Regions from separate parts of the Mycobacterium holstebronense genome, predicted to be linked through region 2. Evidence: predicted binding sites of a transcription regulator. Region 2 holds the regulator's gene; the other holds the start of a gene.
The links. Region 2 encodes LexA, which represses DNA repair genes until DNA is damaged. Its sites were predicted from a motif close to CGAACANNTGTTCG; they were not measured.
Positions count from the first base shown of each region.

Region 1: a site for LexA is predicted at 13,436-13,449, ahead of cofD (2-phospho-L-lactate transferase). Genes of this name have one in related genera too.

Region 1 is NZ_OY726398.1:3,342,855-3,358,225, reverse strand. It holds gene RCP37_RS15805 (serine/threonine-protein kinase PknD) at 1-1,117, shown strand, start outside; gene RCP37_RS15800 (cation efflux transmembrane domain-containing protein) at 1,251-1,919, shown strand; gene ctpC (manganese-exporting P-type ATPase CtpC) at 2,016-4,199, opposite strand; gene RCP37_RS15790 (DUF1490 family protein) at 4,211-4,492, opposite strand; gene RCP37_RS15785 (TIGR03089 family protein) at 4,628-5,353, opposite strand; gene RCP37_RS15780 (LCP family protein) at 5,364-6,836, opposite strand; gene rfbD (dTDP-4-dehydrorhamnose reductase) at 7,017-7,874, shown strand; gene RCP37_RS15770 (glycosyltransferase family 2 protein) at 7,885-8,772, shown strand; gene manB (mannose-1-phosphate guanylyltransferase ManB) at 8,769-9,842, shown strand; gene RCP37_RS15760 (Rv1352/Rv1906c domain-containing protein) at 9,932-10,288, shown strand; gene RCP37_RS15755 (NUDIX hydrolase) at 10,303-10,836, opposite strand; gene RCP37_RS15750 (coenzyme F420-0:L-glutamate ligase) at 10,833-12,173, opposite strand; gene cofD (2-phospho-L-lactate transferase) at 12,170-13,174, opposite strand; gene RCP37_RS15740 (WhiB family transcriptional regulator) at 13,520-13,915, shown strand; gene RCP37_RS15735 (metallopeptidase family protein) at 13,924-14,376, opposite strand; gene RCP37_RS15730 (DUF3499 domain-containing protein) at 14,470-14,910, shown strand; gene RCP37_RS15725 (phosphomannomutase/phosphoglucomutase) at 14,969-15,371, shown strand, end outside.
Region 2 is NZ_OY726398.1:2,739,080-2,754,450, forward strand. It holds gene RCP37_RS12765 (peroxynitrite isomerase) at 1-305, opposite strand, end outside; gene nrdR (transcriptional regulator NrdR) at 341-805, opposite strand; gene RCP37_RS12775 (LysM peptidoglycan-binding domain-containing protein) at 951-1,451, opposite strand; gene lexA (transcriptional repressor LexA) at 1,665-2,351, shown strand; gene RCP37_RS12785 (nuclear transport factor 2 family protein) at 2,354-2,806, shown strand; gene RCP37_RS12790 (LGFP repeat-containing protein) at 2,807-4,816, opposite strand; gene RCP37_RS12795 (acyl-CoA dehydrogenase family protein) at 5,055-6,215, opposite strand; gene RCP37_RS12800 (DEAD/DEAH box helicase) at 6,297-7,670, opposite strand; gene hflX (GTPase HflX) at 7,883-9,304, opposite strand; gene dapF (diaminopimelate epimerase) at 9,301-10,179, opposite strand; gene miaA (tRNA (adenosine(37)-N6)-dimethylallyltransferase MiaA) at 10,184-11,098, opposite strand; gene RCP37_RS12820 (class III extradiol ring-cleavage dioxygenase family protein) at 11,095-11,763, opposite strand; gene RCP37_RS12825 (DMT family transporter) at 11,774-12,691, opposite strand; gene RCP37_RS12830 (DMT family transporter) at 12,786-13,667, opposite strand; gene RCP37_RS12835 (DUF349 domain-containing protein) at 14,087-15,371, shown strand, end outside.

The sequences.
Region 1 (15,371 bases), 600 kb from region 2:
ACTGCACCTGCACGGCGGCCTGGAACCCGAGCCCCGAGCCGAGGGCCGAGGTGGCGGCGCAGCGTCGGCCGGCGTGAGCCGAGCCGGATGGGCGCCGACCGACATCGGATTCGGTGCCGCCTTGGGTGCCGGTCTGGGCGGCCCGCCCCCGGCGCCGTTCCCGATGTCACCCCTGCTGCGCAACGACCTGCAGACTTCGACCACGGTGATCCCCACCCCGTCTCGACGGTGGCGGCTGCCCCGCAAGCCGGTGCTGGTGGCGGCCGCGGCGGTTGCCGCGGTCACCGTCGTCGCCGGCATCGGGCACGTGATCTCAGAGCCCTCGTCGGCGACGCCGGTGGCGGCGCCCCCGCAGGACGTGCTGCCGTTCACCGACCTGGACTTCCGGCTCTCACCGGGTGGGGTGGCGCTGGACGGCGACGGCAACGTTTACGTCAGCAGTGAAGGCATCCACGGCCGGGTGGTGCGCCTGGCCGCCGACTCGGCCGCCTCGACGGTGGTGCCCTTCAGTGACCAGTACCAGCCGCGCGGCGTGGCGGTCGACGGCATCGGCAACATCTACTTCTCCGATGTCAACAATCGGGTGGTCAAGCTCAGCGCGGACTCCGAGACTCACACGGTGCTGCCGTTCGCCGGCCTGGACGACCCTGACGGGGTGGCGGTGGACTCCGACGGCGGCAACGTCTATGTTGCCGATCGCGGCAACGACGTCGTGCTGCGCCTGGACACCGTCACCAACACTCAGACCACGGTGCCGTTCGTCGGCCTCAACAAGCCCGACGGGGTGGCAGTCGACTCCGCCGGCAATGTCTACGTCACCGACACCGCCAACAACCGGGTGCTCAAGCTGGTGGCCGCCTCGGGCGAACAGGTGGTGCTGCCTTTCGCGGGGATCGTCGCACCGTGGGGCATCGCGGTGGACGAAGCCGGCGACGTCTATGTCACCGAGCACAACCGCAACAAGGTCGTGAAGCTGGCCGCCGGGGCCGCGATCCCGGTGGTGCTGCCGTTCACCGGACTCAACGCCCCGTTGGACGTCGCCGTCGACAAACGCGGCAATGTCTTCGTCGCCGACCGTGGCAACGACCGCGTCGTCAAGGTGGACTCCAACAGCTGAGTGCCGCCTGAGGCGCCGGCGCTGTGACGGCTGCCTCACCGAAACGCCAGGTAACATTTTTTGCGTGGACAGCAGCGTCGTGGGCCCGGCAGCGGGCATCGCCGATTCGGTGATCGACGCCCCGGTCACGACCATCGGGCACCACGACCACGATCACGATCATGCTGGACACGCCCATGGTGTCTCCGTTGTTCGCGATGGGGGCTGGCACCGCGCAGCGACCTGGGCTCGGCGGCTTGCCTGGGTAAGCCTGGTCCTGGTGGGTATCGAAGGCGTGGTGGGCCTGTGGCAGGGCCTGGCCGCCGGTTCGATCGCCCTGACCGGCTGGGCGCTGGGCGCCATTCCCGAGGCGATGGCCGGGGCCGTGGTGATCTGGCGGTTCACCGGAGCCCGCACACTGTCCGAGACGGCGGAGCGGCGCGCTCAGATCGGCGTGGCGATCTCGTTCTGGATCAACGCCCCCTATATCGCCGCGGAATCGATACGCCACTTCTTCGGCGACCACCGCAGCGAGGGCAGCGCCATCGGCATCGCGGTCACCGCGGCGGCCGTGCTGGTGATGCCGATGCTGGGCCGGGCCCAGCGGCGGCTCGGCACGCGGCTCGGCTCGGCGGCGACAGTCGGTGAGGGAGTGCAGAACTATCTGTGTGCGATCCAGGCCGCCGCGGTACTGGTCGGGTTGACTCTCACCACCGGGTGGTCCGGCGGTTGGTGGCTGGACCCGCTGATCGGTCTGGGGGTTGCCGCCGTTTCGGTGTGGCAGGGTTTCCGGTCCTGGCGCGGTGAGGGCTGCGGCTGTTAAAGGCTGCTAACGGATTGTTGCGCCTACCGACGCTAAGTCCCGACTGCCCTGGAGCTGGTGGTGGTGCTCGACAGGAACAGTCGGGACGTCGACAGATTACGGCACGGACGGCACGGACGCCATCGGCGTGGCCGACTCGGCGCCCAGCCGGTAGCGAATCAACCGCGAGCTGTTGGCGACGACGGCCACCGACGACGCGTTGTGCAGGATCGCCGCGAGCACCGGTGACAGCGCACCGCCGGCGCCGATCAACAGACCGGCGGCGTTGACCGCGATCGACATGCCGTAGTTCTGCCGGATCACCTCAACAGCACGTCCGCCCAGGTCTCTGACGTCGAGCAGCCGGCGCAAGTCGTCGTTGGCCAGGGCGACATCGGCGGTCTCCACCGCAACATCGGTACCGGCCAGCCCCATCGCGATACCGATGTCAGCGGCGGCCAAGGCCGGTGCGTCGTTGACGCCGTCACCGACCATGCCCACCACGTAGCCCTCGTCCTGCAGTCCGCGCACCACCTGCAGCTTGTCCTCCGGCAGCACCTCGGCTCGCCATTCATCGATGCCGAGTTCGGCGGCCACCGCAGCCGCCGTCTCCGGATGATCGCCGGTGAGCATGATGATGCGACGAATGCCTTTGGCGCGTAACGCCTCAAGCACTTCGCGTGATTCTGGGCGCACCTCGTCGCGCAGACTGATCAACCCGACCAAGGTGCCATCGACCGCCAGCAGCAGCGGGGTCTCGGCCTGCGCGCGCAGCTTGTTGACCCAGTCCGCCGCCTTCTTGGAGATGCGGACCTTCTCCGAGCGCAGCAGGTTCGGGCTGCCCAGCAGCAGGGTGCGGCCGTCGGCCCAGGTCCGGATGCCCAGCCCCACCAGGACCTCACACTCCTCGTGCGGCGGGATGCTGATGTGGCGTTCTTCGGTGGACCGAATCACCGCTTCGGCCAGCGGGTGACGGGAATGCAGCTCCGAGCTGGCGGCATAGGCGAGTACCTGTTCGGGCTGCCAATCCTTGTGGATGGCAACGATATTGGTCACCACCGGACGTCCCACCGTCAGCGTGCCGGTCTTGTCGAACACGATCGCGTCCACCCGGCCGGCCTGCTCCAGATGCGAGCCGCCCTTGATCAGGATGCCGCGCCGGGCGCCGTTGCCGATAGCCGCGCTGATCGCGGTCGGCGTGGCCAGCCCCACCGCGCACGGGCAGGCGATCAACAGCATCGTCATCGCGCGGCGGACATCGCCGGTGAGCACCAAGGTGATCGCCGACAGGATGAACGAGGCCGGCACGAAGCGCCGCGAGAAGTTCTCGCCGACGGTCTGGATCGGTGCGCGGTCGTGCTGCGCCTCCTCGACGCGGCTGATGATGCGGCCGATCACGGTCTGGTTTCCCACCGCGGTGGCCCGGACCACCACTCGTCCGCGCACCACCACCGAACCGGCATGCACTCGCGCCCCGGCGATCACGCTGACCGGCAGGGTCTCGCCGGTGATGGCCGATTGGTCCACGATTGCTTCGCCGTCGATGACCTCGCCGTCGACCGGGATCGCCACGTGGTCGTGGATGATCACCTCATCGCCGATCTGCACCGTGTCGATGGGCACCTGCACTTCAATGCCGTCGGGCAACCGGACCCACGCGGTGTCCTGGTTGCCGCGCAACAGATCCGAGATGGCACGGCGGGTGCGGCGCAGCGTCAGATCCTGCAGGTACTCACCGATGTTGAGCAGCCACAGCACGGTCAGCGCGACCACGTTCTCCCGAAGTACCAGGCTGGCCACGGTCGCGGCGGTCACCAGTGCGTCGGTGCCGGCCTTGCCGGACCGGATCGAGCGCAGCGCGCCCCGCAGGAAGGGATAACCCATGAAGACGGTGGCACCGGTCGCGACGAGCTGGCCGCTGGGTCCCAGCAGCGGCGGCCGGGCGAAGACGTAGCGGCGCATCCCCAGCAGTGCCAGCGCCGCGCCGCCGATCACCATGCGCAGCACGTCGGTGTTGCTGACGTCGGCCGAGCGAGGCGTGCGGGCGGGGATCAGCTCGGCGGCGACGGTGGCCGCAGACGCGATCGCCGTGAGGATCTCCGCGCTGTCACTGCGTTTGGGGGAGTACCAGACCACGACCGAACCGGTCCGCGGATAGGCGTGCACCGTGCGTACACCGTTGACGCGGCCGGCGGCCTCTTCGGCGGCCACCGCACGCCGTGAATCGCCACGGACCCAGGAGACCTGCACCCGCATCCGGCCGGCGGCATCGGAGATGACCGTCAACTCGTCGGTGGGCATGCTCATGGCGGTCAGTGGTCGTGGTCGTGCTCGACGGCCGCCGCCGGCGGGGTGGCCTCCTCGCCGATCCGCTCGCGAGCCTCGGCAACCACGTCGGCCACCTTCAATCGTGCCGACTCGGCGACCTCTTCGGCTCGCCGGGTTCCGCGCAGACTCCACTCGGTGGCCGTCACCGCCGCCTCGTGCAGCGGAGCCTTCGCCAGTGCCCGGCGGGCCACCTCATAGGCGCTCACGCCGACCAGCCCGGTGAACACCGTCGACGCCGCTTTCACCAGCAATCCCTGCACTGCCATGGGTCATCTCCTCTTTCGTACGGCGGGTTCTTGCGGGTAAGGGTATCAGCATATAAGCATTTATGCATGTATCGCCGTATGGCGATTTCGGCGCGGTTGCGCCCGCTGAGCGGGAACAATCACGCCGAAATCGCGTCAATCCAGGTTTCGGGTGACCTTCTCGCTGGCCCGGCGGCGCTCCTGCAGGTCGGGGTCGGAGTTGGCGACCTGCACAAGGGACGCGCCCACGGCGAACACCGTCAGCATGTTCTCGATCAGCTCGGTCGGGCTGTCCCAGCCCTTGGTCGACCACACCCGATCCGACGATGTCAGCCCCACCGCTGCCGCGCACTTTTCGCACGCCGCCAGCACGTCGTCGGCCGACGATCCGGCCAGGGCTGGGCCGGGGGCGCGTTCGGCGACGATCTGGTCGCCGTGCACCCGCACCGCGGTCGCATAGTCGGTGACGCCCACCGGCAGGTCGGGCGCCTGCCTGCCGAACGGGTCCAGGGACAGCACCACCACTTCGCCGCCGGTTTCGGCCACCGCCGCGTCGGCCTCGTCGAGCCGCTCGGCGGTGCACAATGCGACGTCGGCATCGCTGTCCGGCGCGTTCAGCAGCACCTCGGCCCCGATCCACCAGGCGCCGAACAGCACCGCCGCCGTCTGCCAGTGCGCGGGCAACAACACCGCGATGCGACTGCCCGCGCCGGCACCGAGCTCGTCGCGCAGCAGGTTGCCGGTCTTGGCCGCCCAGTTCGCCAGCGTCGCCGCGGACAGTTCGATGCGCTCGGCGGAGGCGTCGTCGTAGTAGGTGATCCGTGGCCCCACCGGGTCGGCGCGCATGATCGGATCAAGGATCGCCGAGCTGAGGTTGATCACCTCAGCGACGTTAGTTCACGCACTGCGGGTCGTTGGAACCCGCGGTCAGAATCGGTGACGCAACGGGGATTTGGGGCGCCTCGTCGTCGTCGTAGCTGGAGATGCCGGCCGCCTGCGCGCTGCTGCCGCCGGAGCCCATGCCCGATCCGGGCCCGGTGTAGTCGCCTGCCAGCACGACGCGCACCGAGCCGGTCGGGACCGACTCGTTGGACACCACCGGCAATCCGCCCAGGTCCCGGGCCACCGCGTGTGCGCCGGGATCGTCGGCCGAGGCGGCCTGCACCTGACTGGTGGGCACGTGCCCGGTCTCGTTGTTGCCGACCGATCCGGTGCCGAATCCCTTGGCGTTGAGCACCCCGGAGACCGCGGCGGCCAGGCCGTTGATGTCGGTGTCGTTGAGCACGCTGGCGGTGGTCTCTCCCGGGTTGTAGGCCAGCAGCTCGGTCTTGCCCTCGTCCTGATCGTGCAGCAGTCCGGCCACCCAGTCGGCCACCTGACCGGGGTCAACGCGCACCACGCTCTGCATACCGTCGTCGCTCCAGCCGGCTTCCTCGAGCACCGGGATGGTGGCGAAGGCCACCTTGCCCGCGGCCAGGTCTTGGGCCTTGGTGACGAAGTCGATCACGTCCCAGCCGGCCGAGAGCACCACCGACCGCTGTACCGCGGCCTGCAGCCGCGACAGGGTGCCGGGGCTGGACAGGGTCTTGCCGGAGATGACCTGGTGGGCCAGCGACGCCATCACCGTCTGCTGGCGCCGGACCCGGTCCAGGTCGCCATGCGGGAGTTCGTGGCGCTGCCGCACGAAGCTCAGGGCCTGGGCGCCGCCGAGTCGCTGCCAGCCGGCCGGGAAGTCCGCGCCGGAGAGCTCCTCGTACACCGGCTCCTTGAGGCAGACGTCCACGCCGCCGAGGGCATCGGTGATCAGCGCGAACCCGAGCAGTCCGATTTCGGCGTAGTGGTCGACCGTGACGCCGGTCAGATCGGCCACCGTCTTGATCAGGGCCTCGCGGCCCGCCTCGGTACCGCGCGCCTGCGCCTGGATCGGGTCCATCCCGGATTCGACGAGCGCGTCGGCGGTCTCCAGCCGGGTGGCCCCGTACACGCCATTGATCTTGGTCTTGTCCAGTCCGGGTGCCGCCACGTAGGAGTCGCGGGGGATCGAGATCGCGGTGGCCGACTTCCCGTTGTTGGGGATCCGGACCAGGATGATCGTGTCGGTGTTGGTGGCCTCGTCGTCGCCGACGCGCAGTGCGGTCAGCTCTTCCGGCGTCAGCGGATTGCCGTGAGCGTCGGTGCGGCTGTCCATCCCGACCAGCAGAATGTCGACCGCGCCATCGGATCCGCCATTGCCCAGCGCCAGCGAGGAGACGTGGAATATGCCGTCCTCGAACGACCGGACTTGGCTCCAGGCCACTCCGGTGCCCAGGACGATGGCGAAGGCTGCCACCGTGGCAATCACACGAACCACACGTTGCGCAGGCATCACTTCAGATTACTTGCGTAACTGCTGTATCGCCGGTAGCCGAGCGCGGCGTGGCAGACCGGCGGTTTAGCGAGCCTCGACGGAGGAGAGGTGAAGCTGGAGCCGCCGCATTGGCTTGGCGGTTTAGCGAGCCTCGACGGAGGAGGGGTGAAGCTGGAGCCGCCGCATAAGCTCGAGCTCATGCGGATCGTGATCACCGGCGCCGGCGGCCAAGTCGGCACTTTTCTGGCGTCCCGCGCCGCCGAGGCAGGCCATGACGTGCTGGCCCTGACCTCAGCGCAGTGCGACATCACTGATGCCGCCGCGGTCGACGCCGTCGACTTGCGGGCCGGGGACGTGCTGATCAACTGTGCGGCCTACACCCAAGTCGACGCCGCCGAGACCGACGCCGAGCGTGCCCATGCCGTCAACGCCGCCGGGCCGGGCCACCTGGCGGCCGCCTGCGCGCGGGCCGGAGCCCGGCTGATCCACATCTCCACCGACTACGTCTTCGACGGCGACTTCGGCGGCGCCCCGCCGCGCCCGTACGAACCGGGTGATGCCACCCGGCCGCTGTCCGTCTACGGCGCCACCAAACTGGCCGGCGAGAACGCGGTGCTGGCGGCCTCTCCAGATGCTCTGGTGGTGCGCACCGCGTGGGTCTACACCGGCGCCGCCGGCGGCTCCGACTTCGCCGCGGTGATGCGGAAACGGGCCGCGGGCGATGGGGAGGTGGAGGTGGTCGACGATCAGATCGGTTCCCCGACCTATGTCGGCGATCTTGTCGATGCGCTGCTGGCATTGGCCGCCGCACCGCCGAGGGCCCGGGTGTTGCATGCCGCCAATGCCGGGGCAGCCAGCCGGTACGAACAGGCCCGCGCGGTGTTCGCCGCCGTCGGCGCCGATCCGGACCGGGTCCGGCCGGTCAGCAGTGCCGCGCATCCGCGCCCGGCGGCCCGGCCCGGCTACTCGGCGTTGTCGGGCGCCGAGTCGGCGCGCGCAGGCCTGGCACCGCTGCGCCGGTGGAGCGATGCACTGTCCGCCGCCTTGGCCAGATAACCTCTACGCCGTGAGTGAGGCGCTACCGGTGGTGACGGTGACCTATTCGCCGGGGTGGCATCTGGACCGCTTCCTGGCATCGCTGTCGCTGGCGACCGATCGTCCGGTGCGGGTGGTGATGGCCGACAACGGATCCACCGACGGATCGCCGGAGGAAGCCGCGGAGCGCTATCCCAACGTCCAGTTGCTGCACACCGGGTCCAACCTGGGCTACGGCGGAGCGGTCAATGCCGGGGTGGCGCTGCTGGACGCCGAGGGCGGCGAGCGCAGCGAATTTCTCATCGTGGCCAACCCCGACGTGCAGTGGGGTCCGGGCAGTATCGAAGCCCTGCTGGACGCGGCCGCCCGCTGGCCTCAGGCGGCGACGCTGGGTCCGCTGATCCGGGAGCCGGACGGCTCGGTGTATCCCTCGGCGCGCCACCTGCCCAGCCTGATCCGCGGCGGCATGCACGCCGTGGTCGGCCCGGTGTGGCCCAACAATCCCTGGACCCGCGCTTACCGGCAGGAACGGCTGGAGCCCAGCGAGCGGGCGGTCGGGTGGCTCTCGGGCGCGTGCCTGCTGGTGCGCCGGGCCGCGTTCGACGCGATCGGCGGCTTCGACGAGCGCTACTTCCTCTATATGGAGGACGTCGACCTGGGGGACCGGCTGGCCAAGGCCGGATGGCTCAACGTTTATGTGCCGTCGTCCGAGGTGTTGCACCAGAAGGGCCACGCCACCGGCAAGGACCCCGCGCGCAACCTGGCCGCGCACCACCGCAGCACCTATACCTACCTCGCCGACCGGCACACCGGCTGGTGGCGGGCCCCGCTGCGCTGGAGCATGCGGGGCGCGCTGGCGGTGCGCTCACACTTGGCGGTGCGCAACGCCCGCCGCACATTGACGAAGGGACACCCGTGACACTGAGCCAAGTCGACGCGGTGGTCCTCGTCGGCGGCAAGGGGACCCGGCTGCGGCCGCTGACCCTGTCGGCGCCCAAGCCGATGCTGCCGACCGCGGGTCTGCCCTTCCTGACTCACCTGCTGTCGCGGATCGCCGCCGCCGGCATCGAGCACGTCATCCTCAGCACGTCGTATAAGCCGGAGGTGTTCGCCGAGGAGTTCGGCGACGGCGCCGCGCTGGGCCTGCAGATCGACTACGTGACCGAGGAGGAGCCGCTGGGCACCGGCGGCGGTATCGCCAACGTCGCACCCAAGCTGCGCCATGACACCGCGATGGTGTTCAACGGTGACGTGCTGTCCGGTGCTGATCTGACCGAGCTGCACGCGTACCACCGCGAGCAGGGCGCCGACGCGACCCTGCACCTGGTCCGCGTCGGTGACCCTCGTGCCTTCGGCTGCGTGCCCACCGACGACGGACGGGTCACCGCGTTCCTGGAGAAGACCGAGGACCCGCCGACCGACCAGATCAATGCCGGTTGCTACGTGCTGTCCCGCGACGTCATCGACCGCATCCCGCGCGGACGCCCGGTGTCGGTGGAGCGCTCGGTGTTTCCGGCGCTGCTGGCAGACGGTGTGAAGGTCTGCGGATACGTCGACACCAGCTACTGGCGCGACATGGGCACCCCGGAGGACTTCGTGCGCGGGTCGGCGGACCTGGTGCGCGGCATCGCGCCGTCACCGGCGCTGGGCGGCCGGCGTGGCGAGGCGCTGGTGCACGACGGTGCCTCGGTGGCGCCGGGGGCGGTGCTGATCGGCGGAACCGTGGTGGGCCGCGGCGCCGAGATCGGCCCGGGCGCCCGCCTCGATGGCGCGGTGATCTTCGACGGGGTGAAAGTCGAGGCCGGCAGTGTGATCGAACGCTCGATCATCGGGTTCGGCGCCCGGATCGGGCCGCGCGCGCTGATCCGTGACGGGGTGATCGGCGACGGCGCCGACATCGGTGCCCGCTGCGAGCTGCTGCGCGGGGCCCGGGTGTGGCCCGGGGTGTCGATCCCCGACTGCGGAATCCGCTACTCGTCGGACGTCTGAGCCGGTTTTCCGCTGACTCTGCGCTCAGGGCGCACCTTTCTCGCACTTTTCCGCCGTACACGCAGTGTCAACGGTGGATAGTCGTAGCCATGTTCATCAAGGTCTTCGTCGCGTGCCTGGCAGCAGTGGCCATGGCGCCGCCGGCTGCCGCGGATCCGCTTGACCCGATTCCCGGCAACGGCGTCTTTGCGGTCGGCACCGATATCGCGCCTGGCCTGTATCACACCGGCGGGTCGGGTTCGGCCTTCGGCGTGTGGATCAACAACGTGCCGACGCAAGAGTCGATGTGTTCGTGGTTCACCTACAGCACACCGGATGCGGCCAAGGACCATGTGGTCCAAACGAATACGTCTATTGGTCCGATGTACGCGAGCATTCCCGTCACGGTCAAGGCCTTCGAGTCGCAGAATTGCCAGCCCTGGACACGGGTCACCGACTCCCAGTGAGCCCGCGGGCAGGGTTATCTGACGGCCCGCGCCACCAGGTGCCGCAGCGCGTCGTCGGCGTCCGGAGGTAGGCCGTTCACCGGCCACCAGCGCAGCGCAAGCGACTCGTCACTGATACCGATCTGTGCATTCGCGGACGCATGCGCCACGAACTGCAGATCCAGGTGCCGGGTCGGCACGCCCAGCGAGCAGGTCACCGGATGCACGTGTACAGCTGCCAGCGCCGGATCCAGTCGCAGGCCGGTGATGCCGGACTCCTCGGTGGCCTCGCGCAGGGCGGCGGCGGCGATGTCGGGGTCGGTGTCCTCGCAGTGCCCACCGAGCTGCAGCCAGCGGCCCACCCGCGGGTGCAGCGTGAGCAGCGCGTGTTCACCGGTGTGGTCGAGCACCAGGGTGGATGCGGTGATGTGGCCGGGAACGCATTCGCGCCGGCACGCGTCGGAGCGGGCAGCCAGAAACGCAAGCACCGCATGCCGCAGCGAGTCCTGCGCGGAATCGGGTGCGTCCCAAGCGCTCAGCGCCGCGACGGCGGAGTCGTGCAGACTCATCGCCGTACCAGCAGATCGCCGACGTCGGCCGGTGCGCGGGGCTCGGGCGGGTCGGTGGGGTAGCCGATCGCGATGGCGCCCAAGGGTTCCCAGTCGGGCGGCAGATCCAGTTCAGTGCGGACCAACTCGGGGGTGAAGATGGTCGAACCGATCCAGCAGCTGCCCACGCCACGTACCGCCAGTGCCACCAACAGGCCCTGGACGGCGGCACCGACGGCGACCGTGAACATGGTGTGCTCGGCGGCGGTGCGGACGGCATCGGGGTAGTGGTGGGCGCCATCGGGCACCATGATCGGGATAACGACTTCGGGTGCGTCATACAGGATCTGGCCACGCGAGACTCGAGCCTCAATGGACTCTGGGGTTTTACCGTCGCCGGTCAGATCGGATCGCCACTGCTGCGCCATGACATCGAGCAACCGAGTACGCACGCTCTGGGTCTGCAGCCACACGAACCGGACCGGGCGGGTGTGATGCGGCGCCGGGGCAGTCAGGGCCTCGGCCATAGCGTCGGTGATCAGTTGCGCCGGAACGGGTTCCCCGGCGAAGCTGCGCACGGAGCGGCGCAGCAGTTGAGCCTGCCCGCGCCCTACCTCGATGGCCTCGGCGGTCCCCAGCCAGAACAGGTCCTCGGATCCGGAACGCACCAATGCGGCTGCGGTGGAACCGTCGTCGGGGCTGGCAACACCACGGACCACCGCCACCGGAACATCGGTGAGCTTGCCCTTGACCAGGTCGGCCGCCGCGGCGAGTTCGTCAGCGACGGCGACTTCGGTGACCACCAATTCGTTGCCATGCCGGTCGACGGACCCGGCGTAGCTGTTGAGCACAGACAGGCCCGACGCGCCGATCGCGACGTCGATCTGGCCGTTGCGCCAGGCGCGGCCCATGGTGTCGGTGATCAGCACAGCCACGCTGACGCCCAGACGCTCGGCCAGTCCGGCGCGCAACGCGGCGGCGCTGCCGTCGGGATCGACAGGCAACAGCGCGAGTTCGTCGGAGCCCACGTTCGAGCCGTCCACACCGGCGGCGGCCTGCACCAGTCCGAGGCGATTCTCAGTGATCCAGGTGCGGCCCTTGCGGGCCAGTACGCGTACCGCCTCGGCCTCGACCAGTTGGCGGCGCAACGCATCACGTGCCTCGGGGTCGTGTGGCGCCGGCACGATGCGGCCCTCGCACTTGGACACCACCTTGCTGGTGACGACCAGGACGTCCCCGTCGGCCAGCCACGGTGCGGCTTGGGCCAGCGCGGCCGCGAGATCGTCGCCGGGCCGAAATTCGCCTAAGCCGGTCACCGGCAGGATCTCGACCTTGGCGGCGCTGCCGTGCTCGGTCATCGCACCCCCGCGAGATCCAGTCCGGTGCGGACCATTTCGGCGGTGGCCGCCGGATCGGTCATCAGCAGCGGGGCGGCGCGAACGGTCACGCCGGCGATGTCGGAGCCGTCGGGGGACTCGCCCTCGTGCACCAACCAGTAGTCCAAGATCCCGGTCCCGCTGCGGGCGCCGTAGTGCTCGCCGACGGCCCGGGAGGTGGAATCCAGGCCGATCACGCTCAGGCAGACATCGGCCATGCCGCGCAACGGCTTTCCAGCGATGATCGGGGAGTAGCCGACGACCGGTGCCGCAGTGGAACGCAGCGCCGCGCGGACACCCGGAACGGCCAGGATGGCACCGATGCTGACCACCGGATTGGAGGGGGCCAGCAGCACAATGTCGGCGCCGGTGATGGCGTCGACGACTTCGGGTGTGGCAGTGGCCTTCTCTGCGCCCACGAAGCCGAACCCGTGGGTGGGAACTTGGGCGCGGTAGCGCACCCACCACTCCTGGAAGTGGATCGCGCGCTGGGTGTCGTCGGCCGGATCGGTGATGACGACGTGGGTTTCGCAGCTGTCGTTGGTGACCGGCAACAGCCGTGCGCCCGGCTGCCAGCGCTCGCACAACGCCGAAGTCACCTCGGTCAGCGGATAACCGGCGCGCAGCGACTGGGTGCGAACCAGGTGGGTGGCCAGGTCGCGGTCGCCGAGGCCGAACCAGTCCGGCTGCATCCCGTAGCGGGCCAACTCCTCCATGGCGTGCCAGGTCTCGTCGCGGTGACCCCAGCCGCGCTCGTCATCCACGCCACCGCCCAGGGTGTACATGCAAGTGTCCAGATCGGGGCAGATGCGCACCCCGTGCATCCAGGCATCGTCGCCGACGTTGACGACCGCGGTCAGCTCGTGCGGGTCGGCCCCGTTGTCAGCTGGGGATTCGGCGAATTGGCCCAGACCCAGTAGTTTCTGGACGCCGAGCAGGAACCGGGCGCCGCCGACCCCCCCGACGAGAACGGTGACCTTCACAGCGCACGACAGTACCTTTGGCGCCGCTACCGCTGGCGTGGCGGACCGCCGTCGTCGCTGTATCGGGGGCGCGGTAAGACACGCCGCGGGCGGGTGTGGGGTAGATGACACGGACTCGCCGGTCTCGGACACGTTGGAAATCGATCACGGGATGGTAAGGAATTTGGCCAATCAGCTTGACCGGGCTGATCAACCCGTGTCTAATCACACTAGTGTCATTTCCCGGTTGGCCAGCCGATTTCGGTGTCGCAGACCGAGATTCGATCACATGTTCGAATCGGGACGGTCAGCATCTTTCGATTCGGCCGACATATCAGGATCGCGCTACAGGTGAGGAGGCGGAGCATGTCCTATGAGCACCTTTGGGGCGTGATGGGGGGAGCACCGCACGCCGGTGCCGAAATGGCTGAAATGGCTGGGCCGAGCGGGCTGGAGGTGATGCCCAGTCGACCGCATCTGAGTCTGGTTCCCGAGCCCGAGGACTACGACGAGTTCGACCCGTTCGACCCCGCGACAGCCACCAATGAGCAGTGGCAGGACCGCGCCCTGTGCTCGCAGACCGACCCCGAGGCGTTCTTCCCGGAGAAGGGCGGCTCGACTCGGGAGGCCAAGAAGATCTGCCAGCGTTGCTCGGTTCGCAGCGAGTGCCTGGAATACGCCTTGGCTCACGACGAGCGCTTCGGTATCTGGGGTGGGCTTTCCGAGCGTGAGCGCCGCCGCCTCAAGCGCGGCATCATCTGAGTTAGGGACTAGTCGTCGATCGTCGGGTCGATGACGTTCGGCTCGACATCCAAGTAGGTGGCGACTTGAGCCACCAGAATCTCGTGCAATAAATCACCGAGTTCTGTGCTGTCGTTTGCGCGTTGCTCGATCGGCTTGCGGAACAGCAAGATTCGGGCACGCGTCGGATTTCCCCGAACATCCACCCCGGCCGGAATCAACCGGGCCAGTGGAATTGGCCCATCCGCGACCACCTCTGGGGGCCACTGCACACTGTCGGGATCCTTGGCGGCGATCCGCGGGATCTCATCGACCGCGACGTCGAGCGCCGTCAACCGTTGCTTCCACCGCTGTTCGATGGGCTCGTAGGCCTCCAGCACGGCCATGTCGAACCGTTCGGCGCGGGTGCGCCAGCCCGGCACGGTAGGCGGCAACAGCGGCCCGCGGGTTTCGCGGCCGCGCCAGCGGCGACGCGTGGCGATCACGCAGAAGATGGTAACGGTTGTGCATAGGGTGCCGGCGCCTTGCGCGTGTCCGGCGATGCGGGGGCGAGCGGCCACGATAGCCTCACGGGCGTGAACGTTCCCCGTCGTTGCTGCCGGCCAGGGTGTCCGCACTATGCGGTGGCGACGCTGACGTTCGTCTACTCGGACTCCACCGCCGTGGTCGGCCCGCTGGCGACGGCCGCTGAGCCGCATTCCTGGGACCTCTGCTTCAACCATGCGGGCCGGATCACCGCGCCGCGCGGTTGGGAACTGGTCCGCCACCCCGGCCCTTGGGTTTCGCCCGAAGAGGACGACCTGATCGCGCTTGCCGAGGCGGTTCGCGAGCGCGAATCCGGGCGGGCGGCCCCGGCCAACGGGTGGTACCCCCAGGCCAATCCGGTCGACTCCCCGACCCGCGGAGCGCCCACCGCCGGAACCGGTGGTGGTGTGCTGGCACCGCCCGGTCCGCCCGGCAAGACCAATGGTCGACGCCGTGGCCACCTGCGTGTGTTGCCAGACCCTTCGGACTGATCGCGGGTTCCGGGCTAGGCTTGAGCGTCAAGAGTCCACTGCGTCAGGAGCCCTGTCCATGTCTCGGCCCGCTGCGGCTGTCCACCGTGTGATCAAGGCGTACGACGTACGCGGCCTGGTCGGTTCGGAAATCGATGAAACCCTCGTCACCGAGGTCGGGTCCTCGTTTGCCCGGCTGATGGCCGAGGAAGGCGCCCGGCAGGTGGTGATCGGCCACGACATGCGGGACAGTTCGCCACTGCTGTCTGCGGCGTTCGTCGAGGGCGTGGTTGCCCGCGGCCTGGATGTGGTCCGGATCGGGCTGGCGTCGACCGACCAGCTCTATTTCGCCTCGGGGGCGCTGGACTGTCCGGGTGCGATGTTCACCGCCAGCCACAACCCGGCCGCCTACAACGGCATCAAGCTCTGCCGGGCCGGTGCCAAACCGGTGGGCGCCGACACCGGCCTGGGCCGGATCCGCG
Region 2 (15,371 bases):
TTGGCGGTGACCGTGTAGCTGCCTACCTCGATTTCGGTGATACCGCTGGGGTGCGCCAGCACCCATTCGATCTGACCGGGTTGCGGCACCCGCAAGTAGCCAGTCTCGGCATGCAGGGGCAGGCCCTCGCCGGGCGACTTGGTCTTCTGGCCGTAAACCAGGAACGGCTTGCCGACGTGTGAGAACACCACCTCTTCGAGGTAGTCGAATGACGCGATCGTGGGATACACCCCGGAACCCCGGCCAGACCAGGTGCCCAACAGCGGGGCCAGCTCCACAAGGTTCGGATGCAACTCGGGTGCCATGCCGCCAGCGTAGTGCGCGGTGGCGCCCGCAGCGCTCAACTCGTGCTGGGCATCTCGCGGTGTTCGCGCAGGGCCTCGATCTCCCGCTCGAAGTCGGCGGCCGAGGAAAAAGACCGGTACACCGAGGCGAATCGCAGATAGGCCACTTCGTCGAGTTCGCGCAGCGGACCCAAGATCGCCAACCCCACCTCGTGGCTGGGAATCTCCGGCGAACCTGCCGCTCGCACAGCGTCTTCCACCTGCTGAGCCAGCAGATTCAGCGCATCGTCGTCGACCTGGCGGCCCTGGCAGGCCCGGCGTACGCCGCGCATGACCTTCTCCCGGCTGAACGGCTCGGTGACGCCACTGCGCTTAACCACGGCTAGCACTGCGGTTTCCACCGTGGAGAAACGGCGACCGCATTCCGGACAGGACCGACGACGCCGAATGGCCTGGCCTTCATCGGCTTCGCGGGAATCCACCACCCGGGAGTCTGGATGGCGACAAAACGGGCAGTGCATTGCCGCTCCTTCGCCGTGCCGGGAACCCGCACCCTCAGACAGCTGGGGCACCGCGGGCCATTGGGACAACTGCGAGCGTACCTGCGCGGGTTGCCGGCGGCGCTGCGCAGTGGCCGCAAGCGGCGACCGAAGCGACACGGCGACCTCAGCCCAGTGGAGCGATCAGCATCTGGCCGGCGTCCAAGGCGACCGATTCCAGTCCGTTGAGCTCGCGGATGCGCTCGATGACCTGTCCGGCCGGCGCGTCCGGCGCGACGCGGGCCGCCAGGTGCGTCAAGCTCTCCCCGCTCTGGACGCGCACCACGCCAAGCTGGTCGGGCACCGCGGAGGCGTTGCCGGCTGCTGCCGCGCCGAACTGGGCGATCAGCCCGAGCCACACAGTGATCCCGGCGGCGACCAGGGCCAGCACGACGGTGGTCGCCGGGGTGATGGCCTTGACCGGCTGCGGCCGGTGCGGCGCACGGGACATCAGCACCCCGGAACCGCGGTGCCGTAGCGGGGCGCCGCCCGGGCGCGGCCGAACCAGCCGTGCCGGCTGGGTGCGGATCGGGTAGGCGCGACCCGAGGTCCGGGGACCGCGATGCAGCTGGGCACGCTCGTCGCGGGCCGGCTCGAACGTCGGGGCGATCGTGTCGATGAGCATCATGTGCGGTTCTCCCTCACTCGGCGTCGGCGACCCTGTTCGCTCGACTGTTCGAATACTAATCGATTGTATGTTCGATGTCCGAACATGTGATCGAATCGTTGTCGAAAACATTAGCGAAGGGGTCCGACAAGTTGCCGACGCTTTCGAACGCCCGCGCGACACACCTCGAACACATGTTTGATTAATCGCGGCTATGCGACTAGATTCGCCCCCATGAGTGACAGCAGCAGTAACCCGGCGAGTCCGGACTCAGCGCTGACCGCCCGGCAGCGCACGATCCTGAACGTCATCCGCGCTTCGGTGAACGAGCGGGGTTACCCGCCGAGCATCCGCGAGATTGGCGACGCCGTCGGACTGACCTCGACCTCTTCGGTTGCTCACCAGCTGCGCACGCTCGAGCGCAAGGGTTATTTGCGCCGCGACCCCAACCGTCCCCGCGCGGTCGACGTCCGTGGCCAGGACGACATGACCGGCGCCGCCGAGGCCGCGCAACGCACCGAGTTCGCCGGTTCGGATGCGCTGCCCGAGCCCGCTTTCATTCCGGTTCTGGGCCGGATCGCGGCCGGCGGGCCGATCCTGGCCGAAGAAGCCGTCGAGGATGTCTTCCCGCTCCCCCGCGAATTGGTCGGCGAAGGTGAGCTGTTCTTGCTCAAGGTGGTCGGCGAATCGATGGTGGACGCCGCGATCTGCGACGGCGACTGGGTTGTGGTGCGCCAGCAGAACGTCGCCGACAACGGCGACATCGTGGCCGCCATGATCGATGGCGAGGCGACCGTCAAGACGTTCAAACGCACCGGCGGTCAGGTCTGGCTGATGCCGCACAACCCCATTTTCGATCCCATCCCAGGCAACGACGCGGTGGTGCTGGGCAAGGTCGTGACCGTCATCCGCAAGATCTGATCATGTTCGCGCCATGCCCACCGTTCGATGCGGAGTCGGCGCGACACAAGGTGCAGGCCGCCGAGGACGCCTGGAACACACGGGATCCAGCACGTGTGGCGCTGGCCTACACCGAGGATTCGGTGTGGCGCAACCGGGACGAATTCCTCACCGGGCGCGCGGAGATCGAAGCATTTCTGCGGCGCAAGTGGGCCGCCGAACGCGACTACGCGCTGCGCAAGGAGCTGTGGTGCTACCAGGACAACCGAATCGCGGTGCGCTATCAGTACGAATGCTGCGACGTGGACGGCCAGTGGTGGCGCAGCTACGGCAACGAGCTCTGGGAGTTCGTCGCCGACGGCCGGATGAGTCGCCGCGAGTCCAGCATCAACGACATCCCGATTACCGCGGCGCAGCGGCGACTCTTCGGCCCCCGCCCGCAGCGCGAACGCGACCTGCCGCTGCCGCTGCGGTGATCAGCCAGCCCTGGTGAAGCCGTTGAGCCGCGCCGCATCCTCAGTGGCGAACCAGATCTCGGCGAGGGTGTCGTCATACAGAGCGTTCTGCGGGGTGTAGTAGAGCCCCGAACCGATATTCGCCTTGATCGGGTAGCCGTTCGGCTGCTGATATGGGTCGTCCAGCGGCAGATGCATCACCGGGTGCACCGATTCGTCGATGCCGAAGTTGCGCGGTTCGCCGCCACCGCCGAAGGTGCGGGTGTCCGTGCCACCGCCGAACCTGCGGGATTCTGCGACAGCGCCGAACCCGCGTGGGTCCGCCCCGGAACCGCCGTGCCCCACGGCATGCCGACCGGTGCCGAACTCTTCTTCGGTCACCACCCGGGTGGGGGCGGTGTCGGTGTCGTCATCGTCGTCGACCTCCGCCTCGCTCTCGTGCTCGCCGTAGTGCAGCCACGGCGCGTCCGGGATCGACGAGACGGGAAGTTCAGGCTCAGACGCGTACGGCGATGCGGAGGCGCCGTAGCGACTCGGCAGCCGGACGGTGCCCTCGTGCTCGCGGTGGTCTTCGCGGTGGTCTTCGTGCCGTTCTTGGTGGGCCCACTGCTCGTCATCGTCGTCGTAGTCATCGGCGACCGGGGCTGGCACTGCAACCGGCGATCCTGGCAGAACAGCGGCCGGCCGACGCCGCTGCCACCACATGGCAGCCCCGGCGAGGGCGCCCAGCACTGCCAGCACCACAACCGGGATCAGCACCCACATCCAGTTCCAGTGCGTCTCCTTGGCTGCGCCAGTCGATGTCGACTTGCTGCCGTCGGGCAGGTTCGTCCCGGGAATCTGCAAGCCCGACAGCGCTTGCGCCAGCTCTGCCGGTTCGCTGCTGTACGTGTTGTTCGCCTGATTCCAAGCGATCGATCCGCCGGTGAACTTCTGGGACACCACGTCACCTTCGACGGTCTGGTCGCCCACCGGGGCGCCCAGCTTTCCGGACGCTCCGTCAAGCTTGTCCCAGGCCGACTTCATCGCACCGCGCACCACGAAGGCGCCGTTATCGGGGCTGAAGAAGATCACCGGCTCGTCGTCGGCGGCAAACGAATTGAACTTGCTGCCCGCGATCGCTCCGTCGGCCGTGCCGGTGATCGGGAAGCCGAGGTCGCTGCCGGCGGGGCCGCCCAGCGACTCGTACTTGGCCAGCACGTCGCCTTCGACCGCGTTGGCTCCGGTGACCGGACTGAAATAGACCTTGCCGTGGGCGAAATCCTGCCCCACACCGCCGTTGTCGCCGACGATGTACTGATCGCCCTGTTTGGCTCCCAGAGCGCCGGCGGGGCCGCCGGCGCTACGCCAGACCTGATCGATGGCCGCGGTCGCGTCGACCTGGGCCTGCACATCGGCCAGCTGCGCCGCCAGCTCCGGCGGGACCGTGGTGAACGTCCTGGTCGCACTGTCAAAGGACAGCGTCCCGGCGCTGAACTTCTGGGTGACGACAGCGCCGTCGTAGCTCTCGTCCTCGACCGGGACCCCGAGCGCTCCGGTGGAGCTGCCCAGCTTGTCCCAGCCGGCGTTGATCGGTCCACGCACCACGTGAGCGCCGTGCTCGGGCGTCCAGAAGATCACCGGGTTGTCGGCGCCGGACAGGATGGCGACCCGGCTGTCGGGGACCAGCCCGGGCACCTCATCGCTGCTGGGGAAGCCGAGGCCGTTGTCGGCCGCACCGCCCAGTGCCTCGTACTTATCCAGGATCGCGCCGTAGAGCGCCTTGGCGCCGGTCTCCGGGGTGAAGAAGACGGTGCCACCGGCGAAGTCCTGGGCGAATCCGACACCGGCTGGGTGCACGTCGCCCTTGGGGGCACCCAGCGGCGACCCGTCGCCGCCAGCCGCCTGCCATGCCGCCGTTATGGCGTCGTGGGCATCGCTGTCTGGCGTCGCCGCAGCGGTCTGCACCGACAAGAGCACGGTGACCGTCGCCGCCAGGCCGAGCGCCATGCGCACCGCCGTCGTGCCGAACCGATCTTTCCGACTAGTCACCAGCCCTCCCAGGCATCTTTATCGACGTTATCGACGCAAATGTTTCCGGCATAGACTTTCCCGCAATCGGCCCGAGTTTCGAAGCCAAGTCATCGATATTGCGGAAACAGATACCCAGCCGATGCTGAAATGATGCAAAAGCCGCTGCCCCGAACGGAACGAGGGGCGCTACCAAACATGCAGGTAGCGCCCCTTGCAGCGCCCGATGGGGGCGCCAAATCGTTCCCGCTAGCCTCGGCTAGACGCCGAGGCTGCGGCCGATGATCTCTTTCATGATCTCGGTCGTGCCGCCGTAAATGGTCTGAACGCGGGCATCCAGATAAGCCCGCGCGACCGGGTATTCGCGCATGTAGCCGTATCCACCGTGCAGCTGCAGGCAGCGGTCGATCAGGTGCACCTGCTTCTCGGTGGAGTACCACTTGGCCATCGCGGCCTGCTCGACGGTCAGCTTCTTGTCCAGGTGCAGCTTCACGAACTCGTCGACCATCATCCGCACCACGGTGGCCTCGGTGGCCAGCTCGGCCAGCAGGAACCGGCTGTTCTGGAAACTGCCGATCGGCTTGCCGAACGCCTTGCGCTCCTTGGTGTACTGGATCGTCTGCTCCAGCACCGCCTCCATCGCCCCGGCGGCCATGATCGCGATCGAGATCCGCTCCTGCGGCAGGTTCTGCATCAGGTAGATGAAGCCCTTGCCCTCCTCGCCGAGCAGGTTCTCCACCGGTACGTGCACGTCGGTGAACGAGAGCTCGGCGGTGTCCTGGGCGTCCAAACCGATCTTGTCCAGGTGCCGGCCTCGCTCGAAGCCCTCCATCCCGCGCTCCACGACCAGCAGCGAGAAGCCCTGCGCACCCTTCTCGGGGTCGGTCTGGGCGACGACGATCACCAAGTCGGAGTGGATGCCGTTGGTGATGAACGTCTTGGAGCCGTTGAGCACGTAGTGGTCACCCTGGCGGACCGCGCGGGTCTTGATGCCCTGCAGGTCACTGCCGGTGCCCGGCTCGGTCATGGCGATCGCGGTGATCAGCTCACCGGTGCAGAACTTCGGCAGCCAGCGCTGTTTCTGCTCCTCGTTGCACAGTTCCAGCAGATACGGCGCGCAGACGTCGTTGTGCAGGCTGAAACCCAACCCGCTGAAGCGGCCCGCAGTGACTTCCTCGGTGATGATGGTGTTGTAACGGAAGTCCGGGTTGCCGCCGCCGCCGTACTCCTCGGGCACTGCCATGCCCAAGAAACCCTGTTTGCCGGCCTCGAGCCACACGGAGCGGTCGACGATCTTGGCCTTCTCCCACTCCTCCTGGTAAGGCGCGGCGTGGCGGTCCAGGAAGGCGCGGAACGACTCCCGGAACAGCTCGTGTTCGGCCTCGAACAGGGTTCGCTGGTACTTGATTGCGGCACTCATTGCCTGACCTCCGGTCGACTGATCTTTCCGACGAGAATAGACCAACCGGATGGTTGGGCGACGCGGTGGTGGGTCTCGACGCTAGCGCGCTACCCCACCCTGTCGACGCGATGCGGCACCACCCCGCTGCCGGCGCCGGCCGTCGGCCTGCGCAGCCGGCTGTGCGGCGCCGCCGCTGCCGCCACGACGGCGCCGCGGGCGGCCGGACTGGCCCGGTGAAGTCTGGCCCGGCGACGACTTGGCGCGTGCCGGCGGGGCGGCCTTCGGGGCCACCGGGGCGGGCGCCCGCAACGGCGCCACCTCCCCCACCAACTCGAGCACCGAAGCGGAATCGGCTGCCACCTGTTGCGGAGCAACGCTGATTCCCGCGCGACGCAGCAGCACCTGGGTCTCTCTGCGTTGCTCGGGCAGGACGACGGTGACGACGTCTCCGGCGCTGCCGGCCCGCGCCGTACGCCCGGAACGGTGCAGGTACGCCTTGTGCTCGGCGGGCGGGTCCACGTGGACCACCAATTCGACCTCGTCGACGTGCACGCCGCGGGCGGCGATGTCGGTGGCCACAAGAACCCGAACGTCCCCATCGGCGAACGCCGCGAGATTGCGCTCGCGAGCCGGTTGCGACAGGTTGCCGTGCAGGTCAACCGACGGCACACCGGACTCGGTGAGCTGGCGAGCCAGTTTCCGGGCCTGATGCTTGGTCCGCAAGAACAAGATTCGACGCCCGGTGCCCGACGCCAGCAGCTGCACCAGGTCCTTCTTGTCCTGCAGGCCGGACACGTGGAACACGTGATGGGTCATCGCCGGAGGAGGCGCGTCGAGCTCATCGACGGAGTGCGACACCGGGTTCCGCAGGAAACGCCGAACCAGCTTGTCGACCCCGTTGTCCAGCGTCGCCGAAAACAGCAGTCGCTGACCGGTTTCGGCGGTCGCGGTCAGAATGCGGGTGACTCCGGGAAGGAAGCCGAGATCGGCCATGTGGTCGGCTTCGTCCAGCACGCTGACGCGTACCGCGTCCAGCGTGATCAGCCGCTGCTTCATCAGATCCTCGAGCCGGCCCGGGCAGGCCACCACGATGTCGGCGCCTGCGTTGAGCGCGGCCACCTGACGGTTCTGCGAGACGCCGCCGAAGATGGTGGTGACCTTCAGCCCACTGGCGACCGCCAACGGTTCCAGCGTCGCGGCGATCTGGGTGGCCAGCTCCCGGGTTGGCGCCAGCACCAGGCCAGTCGGCCGGGCGGGGCGGCGCTTCTCGCCAGCCAGCCGAGCTACCAGCGGCAGCGAGAACGCCAGCGTCTTGCCACTGCCGGTCTTGCCGCGGCCCAGCACATCACGGCCGGCCAGACTGTCCGGCAGGGTCGCCACCTGAATGGGGAAGGGAGCAGCAATACCGCGATCGGCGAGCACACTGACAAGTTCAGCGGGCACGCCGAGTTCGGCGAATGAATTGGTGGTCATGACATGCCTTTCCGGCATCGGCTGTGCCACAGCGGCCGTCAAGGCGGACCGATCTGTCTGCAACACAGAGTTGGCGAGATTGCCTGTTGGCAATAGCGATCGCCGCGAGAAGAGCTTCACACGCCAGCTGAATCGGCATCAGGGGCCGGACGGCGGTGAGTAAGCGTTCCACGACGCGTGAGCACCAGCCTATAGCACCAGTGCGGCAATGCCTAAAATGCGGCGAATTCCCGCAGATTGGCTGCCAATGCCGCGGGAACCCGCGCACGGATTCGGGTGCCGCCCTCGCCGTGCTCGGCCAGCTGCACTCGGCCTTCGTCATGCACCCTGGCCACCAAATCACCACGACCGTAAGGGATGACGACATCGACTGCGGTGTCGACCGGGGCCACCAGCTGCGCCATCCGTTGGCGTAGCGCGTCAATCCCCTCTCCGGTGTGCGCTGAGACGAACACCGCATCGGGCAAGGCACGTCGCAGCTGGGCCAAAGCCAGATCCCCGGCAGCGTCAATCTTGTTGACCACCAACAGTTCCGGAGCACGCTGACCAGTCGGTCCGGAATCATGCTCGGCGATAACGTCGGAGATCACCTCACGGACCGCGGTGATCTGCGCCAGGGGCGCCGGGTCAGAGCCATCGACCACATGCACCAGCAGGTCGGCGTCGGCGACTTCCTCCAGCGTGGAACGGAACGCCTCCACCAACTGGGTGGGCAGGTGCCGCACGAACCCGACTGTGTCGGTCAACACAAAGGGGCGGTCATCGTCGAATTGCCCACGGCGCGTAGTCGGTTCCAGGGTGGCGAACAGCGCATCCTGAACCAGCACTCCGGCACCGGTCAGTGCATTGAGCAGGCTGGACTTTCCGGCGTTGGTGTAACCGACGATGGCCACCGAAGGGACGTCACTGTGCCGACGGCGACTGCGCTGGGTATCGCGCACCTGCTTCATCGCCTTGATCTCGCGGCGCAGCTTGGACATCCGCTCCCGGATCCGCCGCCGGTCGGTCTCGATCTTGGTCTCACCGGGACCACGGGTTCCCACCCCGCCGCCGGCGCCGCCGGCCCGCCCGCCGGCCTGCCGTGACATCGACTCACCCCAGCCGCGCAGCCGCGGCAGCATGTACTGCATCTGCGCGAGCGCCACCTGCGCCTTGCCTTCGGCGCTGGTGGCGTGCTGGGCGAAGATGTCGAGGATCAGTGCGGTGCGGTCAATCACCTTGACCTTGACCGCTTTTTCCAGCGCGTTCAACTGCGCCGGGGACAACTCGCCATCGCAGATGACGGTGTCGGCGCCGGTGGCCAGCACCATCTCCCGCAACTCTTGGGCCTTGCCCGAACCGATGTAGGTGGACGGGTCGGGCCGGTCACGCCGCTGGATCAGACCCTCGAGCACTTCCGAGCCGGCGGTTTCGGCCAGCGCCGCCAGTTCCACCATGCTGGCGTCGGCCTCGGCGGCGGTGCCCTCGGTCCACACCCCGACCAGCACCACCCGTTCCAGGCGCAGTTGGCGGTATTCAACCTCGGAGATATCGGCAAGTTCGGTGGAGAGCCCGGCAACGCGGCGCAGTGCTGCGCGATCGTCGAGGTTCAGCTCACCGGTGCTGGGCTGCGGCCTCGAGTCGGGATAGCTCACTGGGCCGCCCACCACCGGGGCGCGATCTCGCCACGGGCCACCAGTTCCGACGGGCCGCGCAAGTAGCTGCCGGCCTCGGTGACGGTGACGCTGACCTGTCCGCCGGGGATGTCGACCCGCAGCGTTCCGGTCGAGGCTCCGGTGTGCGCCAGGGCCGCCACGACGGCGGCCACCGTGCCGGTGCCGCACGAGCGGGTCTCGCCCACACCGCGCTCATGCACCCGCATCGCCACCGCGCCGGCACGCGGAGCGGTCAGAATCTCCACGTTCACCCCGTTCGGGAACTGGGCGGTGTCGAACGTCACCGGCGCACCGACATCAAGGGCGGCCAGATCGGCCTCGGACAATCCCGGATCCACACAGGCCAGGTGCGGGTTGCCGACGTCGACGCCCAGGCCCGCGAAGCGCCGCCCCCCGACCAGAGCCTCGAATGCCGGTCCGGAGCTCCCGAGCAGGTTCGGCTTGCCCATGTCGACGGTGACCTCGGCGTGCACGTCGTCGGCGTGGTGCACGATCACCGGGCGCGGCCCGGCCAGTGAGCCGACGACGAACTCGTCGGCCGATTCCAGGCCGGCGGCGCGCAGATAGTGCGCGAACACCCGGACTCCGTTGCCGCACATCTCGGCCACCGAGCCGTCGGCGTTGCGGTAGTCCATGAACCAGTCGCCGGAGGCGACTCCCTCGGGCAGCTGCTCGAGCACCCCGGCGCTCGCCGCCGCACCGGCGGTGGTCACCCGCAACAGACCGTCGGCGCCCAGGCCGCGACGGCGGTCGCACAGCGCGGCCACCGCGGCCGGGGTCAGCTCCAGTGCCGCGTCCAGGTCCGGCAGCAACACGAAGTCGTTCTGGGTGCCGTGGCCCTTGGCGAAAAGCATGTGCTCAGGATACGTGCCGCACCGCAGACAGTGCCGCGTCGAGCAGGCCGCCGCCGGCGGCATCGAGCCATTGGGTGCGATGATCGCGGCGGAACCAGGATCGCTGCCGGCGCACGTAGCGGCGGGTTCCGATGAAGGTCTGGTCCCGGGCAGCCGCAAGATCCCGCTCGTCGCCGCCCGCATCAAGCGCGGCGATCACCTGGGCGTAGCCCAGCGCTCTGGCGGCGGTGACCCCGTCCCGCAACCCCGACTGCAGCAGTCCCTGAACTTCGGCGACCAGCCCCTGGGCAAACATCGTGTCGGTGCGGGCGGCCAGTCGCTCATCGAGAATCGCTGTGTCGCAGTCCAATCCGAGGATCACGGTATCCCAGCGCGGCGCTCCGATAGCGGGCGCAGACGCGGCGAACGGTTGCCCGGTCAGTTCCACCACTTCCAGGGCCCGCACAATCCGCCTGCCGTCGGTGGGCAGGATCGCCGCGGCGGCAGCCGGGTCGGCGCCGGCCAGTTCGGCGTGCATGGCGGCAACCCCGACCTCGGCCAACCGCTGTTCGTAGCGGGCCCGCACCACTGGATCGGTGGCCGGGAACGTCCAGTCGTCGAGCAGGGCCTGCAGGTAGAGCATCGACCCGCCCACGATGATCGGGACTGCGCCGCGGCCCATGATCGCCTCGACGTCCGCCGCCGCGGCCTGCTGATAGCGCGCCACCGTTGCGGTCTGTACGACATCGAGCACGTCGAGTTGGTGATGCGGAATGCCGCCACGCTCCCCCAGCGGCAGTTTGGCGGTACCGATATCCATGCCGCGGTAGAGCTGCATGGCATCGGCGTTCACGATCTCGCCGCCCAACCGCGCGGCCAGGCCCAGCGCCAGTTGTGATTTGCCCGTCCCGGTGGGTCCCACGACCGCGATCGGCCTCACGGCTGCCAGACCCCCACGAAGTAACCGACTCCATACGGGGCGTCGCGGTAGAGCTGTGTGACGCCGCGCGGTGCGGTCCCGAGCAGCCCGGCCAGGGCGGCAAACCCCGCCCGGCCGACGACCTGCGGGGGCAACCCGGTCAGTGCGGCGACCTCGCCGCCGGCCAGCGCATCGTCGAGGGTGCGCTGGCACTCGACGTCGGCCGGCTGGTATCCGCCCGGGGCTGTCGGGCTCAAGGTGTTGGCACCGTCGGCAACCAGCAACACCCCGGTGATCTCGCCGCCTTCGTCGATCTCGGTGCGCACCCGCCTGCCGGTGACCAGCGCCGAATCCGGGTCGACGCAGCAGTGCACCACCACCTCGGCATCCGGTGCGACCTGACCGCGCACCCAGCCGGCGACCAACGCGGACAACGGCAGATCGACGGGTTGCCGGGCGTCCGGTGACAGCCGCACCGCGACATCGACGCCGAACCCGGCGAAAGTGCCGGTGCTCTCGGCCCCGTACACCGCATCCGGCCCGGCCCCGAGGACCACCCAGCGCACCGGCAGCGCCCGGGCAGCGGTCAGCGCGGCGGCCCGCACTTCGGCGGCTTCGGCGGCGGTGCCGGCCAACTCGGGCACCAGCACCGGCGCCGACGGCATGATCGCAATCGGTCCCAGCACGGCACCCAAGTTAGCTGGTGGTCGGCGCCGCCACCGGCTCGGCCAGGTCGGCGCCGGCATCGGCGACGATGGTAGCGGCCTCGCCGCGGGCCAGTGCCGCGGTGGCGATCACGATCAGCACCACCCCGATGATCACCGCGACGTCCTCTGTCCCGCCGGCCTGGATGGTCTCGTTGAGCAGCAGTACGCCCAGCGCACTGGCCACCAGCGGTTTGGCGACGGTCATCGTCGGCATGGACGCGGTCAGCGCACCGGCGCGAAACGCCGACTGCTGGAAGATCATCCCGGCCAGCGTCGCCACCAGCCAGGGCACCAGGGCGGGTGCACGCAGCACGGCACCGATCCCGTCGGCTTTGAGCACCTCGACCAGAACCTTCGTCAGCAAGGCGAACACCGCCAGCGAGGTACCGGCCACCACCGCCAGCAGCACCGCCGCCGCGGGCCGGCCCTTGTAGACCCGGGCGGCCAGCACACAGCCCACCAGCACCGCCGCCAGCACCACCGACACGACGATCCAAGTGGCCGCCGGCGCGTGTTGTTTACCTTCGGTCGGATCCCCCACGATCACCACCACTGCCAGCGCAGCGGCCAGCAGGATGGCCCACATCCACTCCCAGTTGGTCACCCGGCGATGGGTCAGCCAGGCATACATCGGCAGCGCGAACAGCAGCGCGGTCACCTGCAGGCCGGTCACCAGCATCACCGAGCCGACCGCCAGCGCCACCGCCTGCAGGGCGTAGTTGGCAACCGCCGCTGCGCCGCCGCCCCACCACCGTGGATCGCGCAGCGACAGCCAGAACAGCTCCAGGTGGCCTACCTGCTGGTCCGTGATCTCCTGGGCCGACCTCTGCCGGATCACGTCGCCGATCGCGGACGCCAGTGCGGCGCACAGCGCGAGCAACGCCGCTAGGAAATTCCCTGTCGACATGGCCCCCTCCTCAAACGGGCAACGATACCCGCTGTTCACCTTCCGGCCCGGGAGCGAGGCCGCCGGCGCCGCTAGGCCGGATGGCGGCGACCCGCTAGGCCACCGCGACGGCCGGCTCGCCTGCCGTGGCCGCCTGATCCCGCGAGAGCGCCGCGACCGCGGCAATCAGCGCCGCCACCGCCAGTACCAAGGTGAACGCCGCATCGCGGCCGGGGTTGAGCACCTCGCCGAGCAGGACTATGCCCAGCGTCGCGGCCACTATGGGTTCGAGCACCGTGATCGTGGGCAGCGAGGCCGTCAGGGCGCCGGCCCTAAACGACGACTGCTGATACACGGCGCCGGTCAACGCGACCGCTGCCCACGCATACAGCTCCGGTGCGGTGAACATTGCGCGCGGACCGTGGCCGATCAGATCGACCACCCCCTTGGTCAACACCGCGAAAATGCCCCACGACATGGCCGACACCGCAGCCAGCAGTACGGCCGCCGCCGGCCACCCCGCGTAGGCTCGCGCCCCGATCAGACACAGCAACACCGTCGGCGCCAGCACCGCGATCACCCAGACCCAGGCCTCCAGCGAGGCCCTCGCCTGCCCGGCGGTGGGATGGCCGACGGCAATGATGATGGTCTCGGCGGCGACCAGCAGGGCCGACCACAGCCACACCGAACGGCGCAGGCGATGACCGGATTGGCGGGCACCCAGTGGCAACGCGAACAGCAATGACGTGACCAGCAACGACTCCACCAACAGCACCGACCCGAGGCCCAACGCCACGGCTTGCAGGCTCAAAGCCACCAGGCCCGACGCCGTGCCCACCCACCACTGCCGATCGGTCAACAGCCGGGCGAACAGTGCGGCGGCCCCGATCCCCTGGTCACCGAACCGGTGGGCACTGCGCTGCTGAATCACGTCGCTGATCGCGCCGAACAGCGCCGCACCGAGCGCAAACAGCACGGCGATGGTCTCTTTCGCCAATGCCGGCCTCCTACAGGTTGGCGGGTGCCGCGGGTAAGTCCGGTGGCGATCGGACAGGCTACCGCCCGGCCCATACGGCGGTCCCAGCATCGCCTCTCCCACGTCGAACCTCGCTGAACCGCCCGGCCCATACGGCGGTCCCAGCATCGCCTCTCCCACGTCGAACCTCGCTGAACCGCCCGGCCCATGCGGCGGTCCCAGCATCGCCTCTCCCACGTCGAACCTCGCTGAACCGCCCGGCCCATGCGGCGGTCCCAGCATCGCCTCTCCTACGTCGAACCTCGCTGAACCGCCGAGTTGGCGGCACAGTGTGGCGGGTAACTGCTTGAATACTCTTGAATGCTTCTAGGCAGATCGAAGGCGCCGCGGTGCGCGGCAGATGCGCGGGTTATCCCGCGAAGGGTTAGGTGACGACAGCGATGACCACTGACAGCGGTTCGTCCGCCCCCACCCCACGGCCGGGGCCCCGCCCCGGCCCCAGGCCTGGTGCCCACGTGGGACCCAAGCCAGGTGCCCGGCCTGCCCCGGCCGTTATCGCGCCGCCCACCTGTGACCCGCACCGATTCGGGCGGGTCGACGACGACGGCACGGTGTGGCTGGTCACGCCGGCCGGTGAGCGACAGATCGGCTCCTGGCAGGCCGGTGACCGCGAGGCCGCGTTCGCCCACTTCGGCCGCCGCTACGACGACCTGAGCACCGAGGTGACCCTGCTCGAGGAGCGGCTGTCGTCCGGCACCGGCGACGCCCGCAAGATCAAGGCATCCGCGGCGGCACTGGCCGAGCAGTTGCCGACGGCCAGCATCCTCGGAGACATGGACGCGCTGGCGGCGCGGATCGCGGCGGTCACCGAGCACGCCGACAGCGTCGCCGCAGCCAGCCGTGCGCAGCGCGATGAGCATCGGGCGGCCGCGACCGCACGCAAGGAGGCGCTGGCCGTCGAAGCCGAGGAGTTGGCCGCGACGTCGACACAGTGGAAGGCCACCGGCGACCGGCTGCGCGCCATTCTCGACGAATGGCGCACGATCACCGGCCTGGACCGCAAGGTCGACGACGCGTTGTGGAAGCGCTACGCCGCGGCCCGCGACGGCTTCAACCGGCGGCGGGGCTCGCACTTCGCCGACCTCGACCGCGGGCGAGTGGGGGCGCGCGAGGAGAAGGAACGACTCTGCAAGCGGGCCGAGGAGCTGTCGGGGTCCACCGACTGGGCATCAACCAGTGCCACGTTCCGCCAGCTGTTGGCCACCTGGAAGACGACCGGGCGGGCCTCCAAGGACGTCGATGAGGCGCTGTGGCAGCGGTTCAAGGCCGCCCAGGACACGTTCTTCTCCGCCCGGAATGCCGCGAACGCCGAACGCGACGCCGAGCTGGAAGCCAATGCCACCGCCAAGGAGGCCTTGCTGGTCGAGGCGGAGCGGATCGACCCGACCAACCAGAACGCCGCGCGCGCCGCGCTGCGCTCGATCGTCACCAAGTGGGATGACCTGGGCAAGGCGCCCCGAGAGCGTTCCGCGGAGTTGGAACGGCGACTGCGGGCGGTGGAGAAGAAGGTGCGCGACGCCGGTGCAGCCGCCGAGGCCGCCGTGGTGGACCCCGAAGCCGAAGCCCGGGCCGCCCAATTCCGCACTCGCGCAGAACAGTTCGAACGTCAGGCACTCAAGGCCCAAGCCGCGGGCCGGGACAAGGAGGCCGCCGAGGCCACCGCCA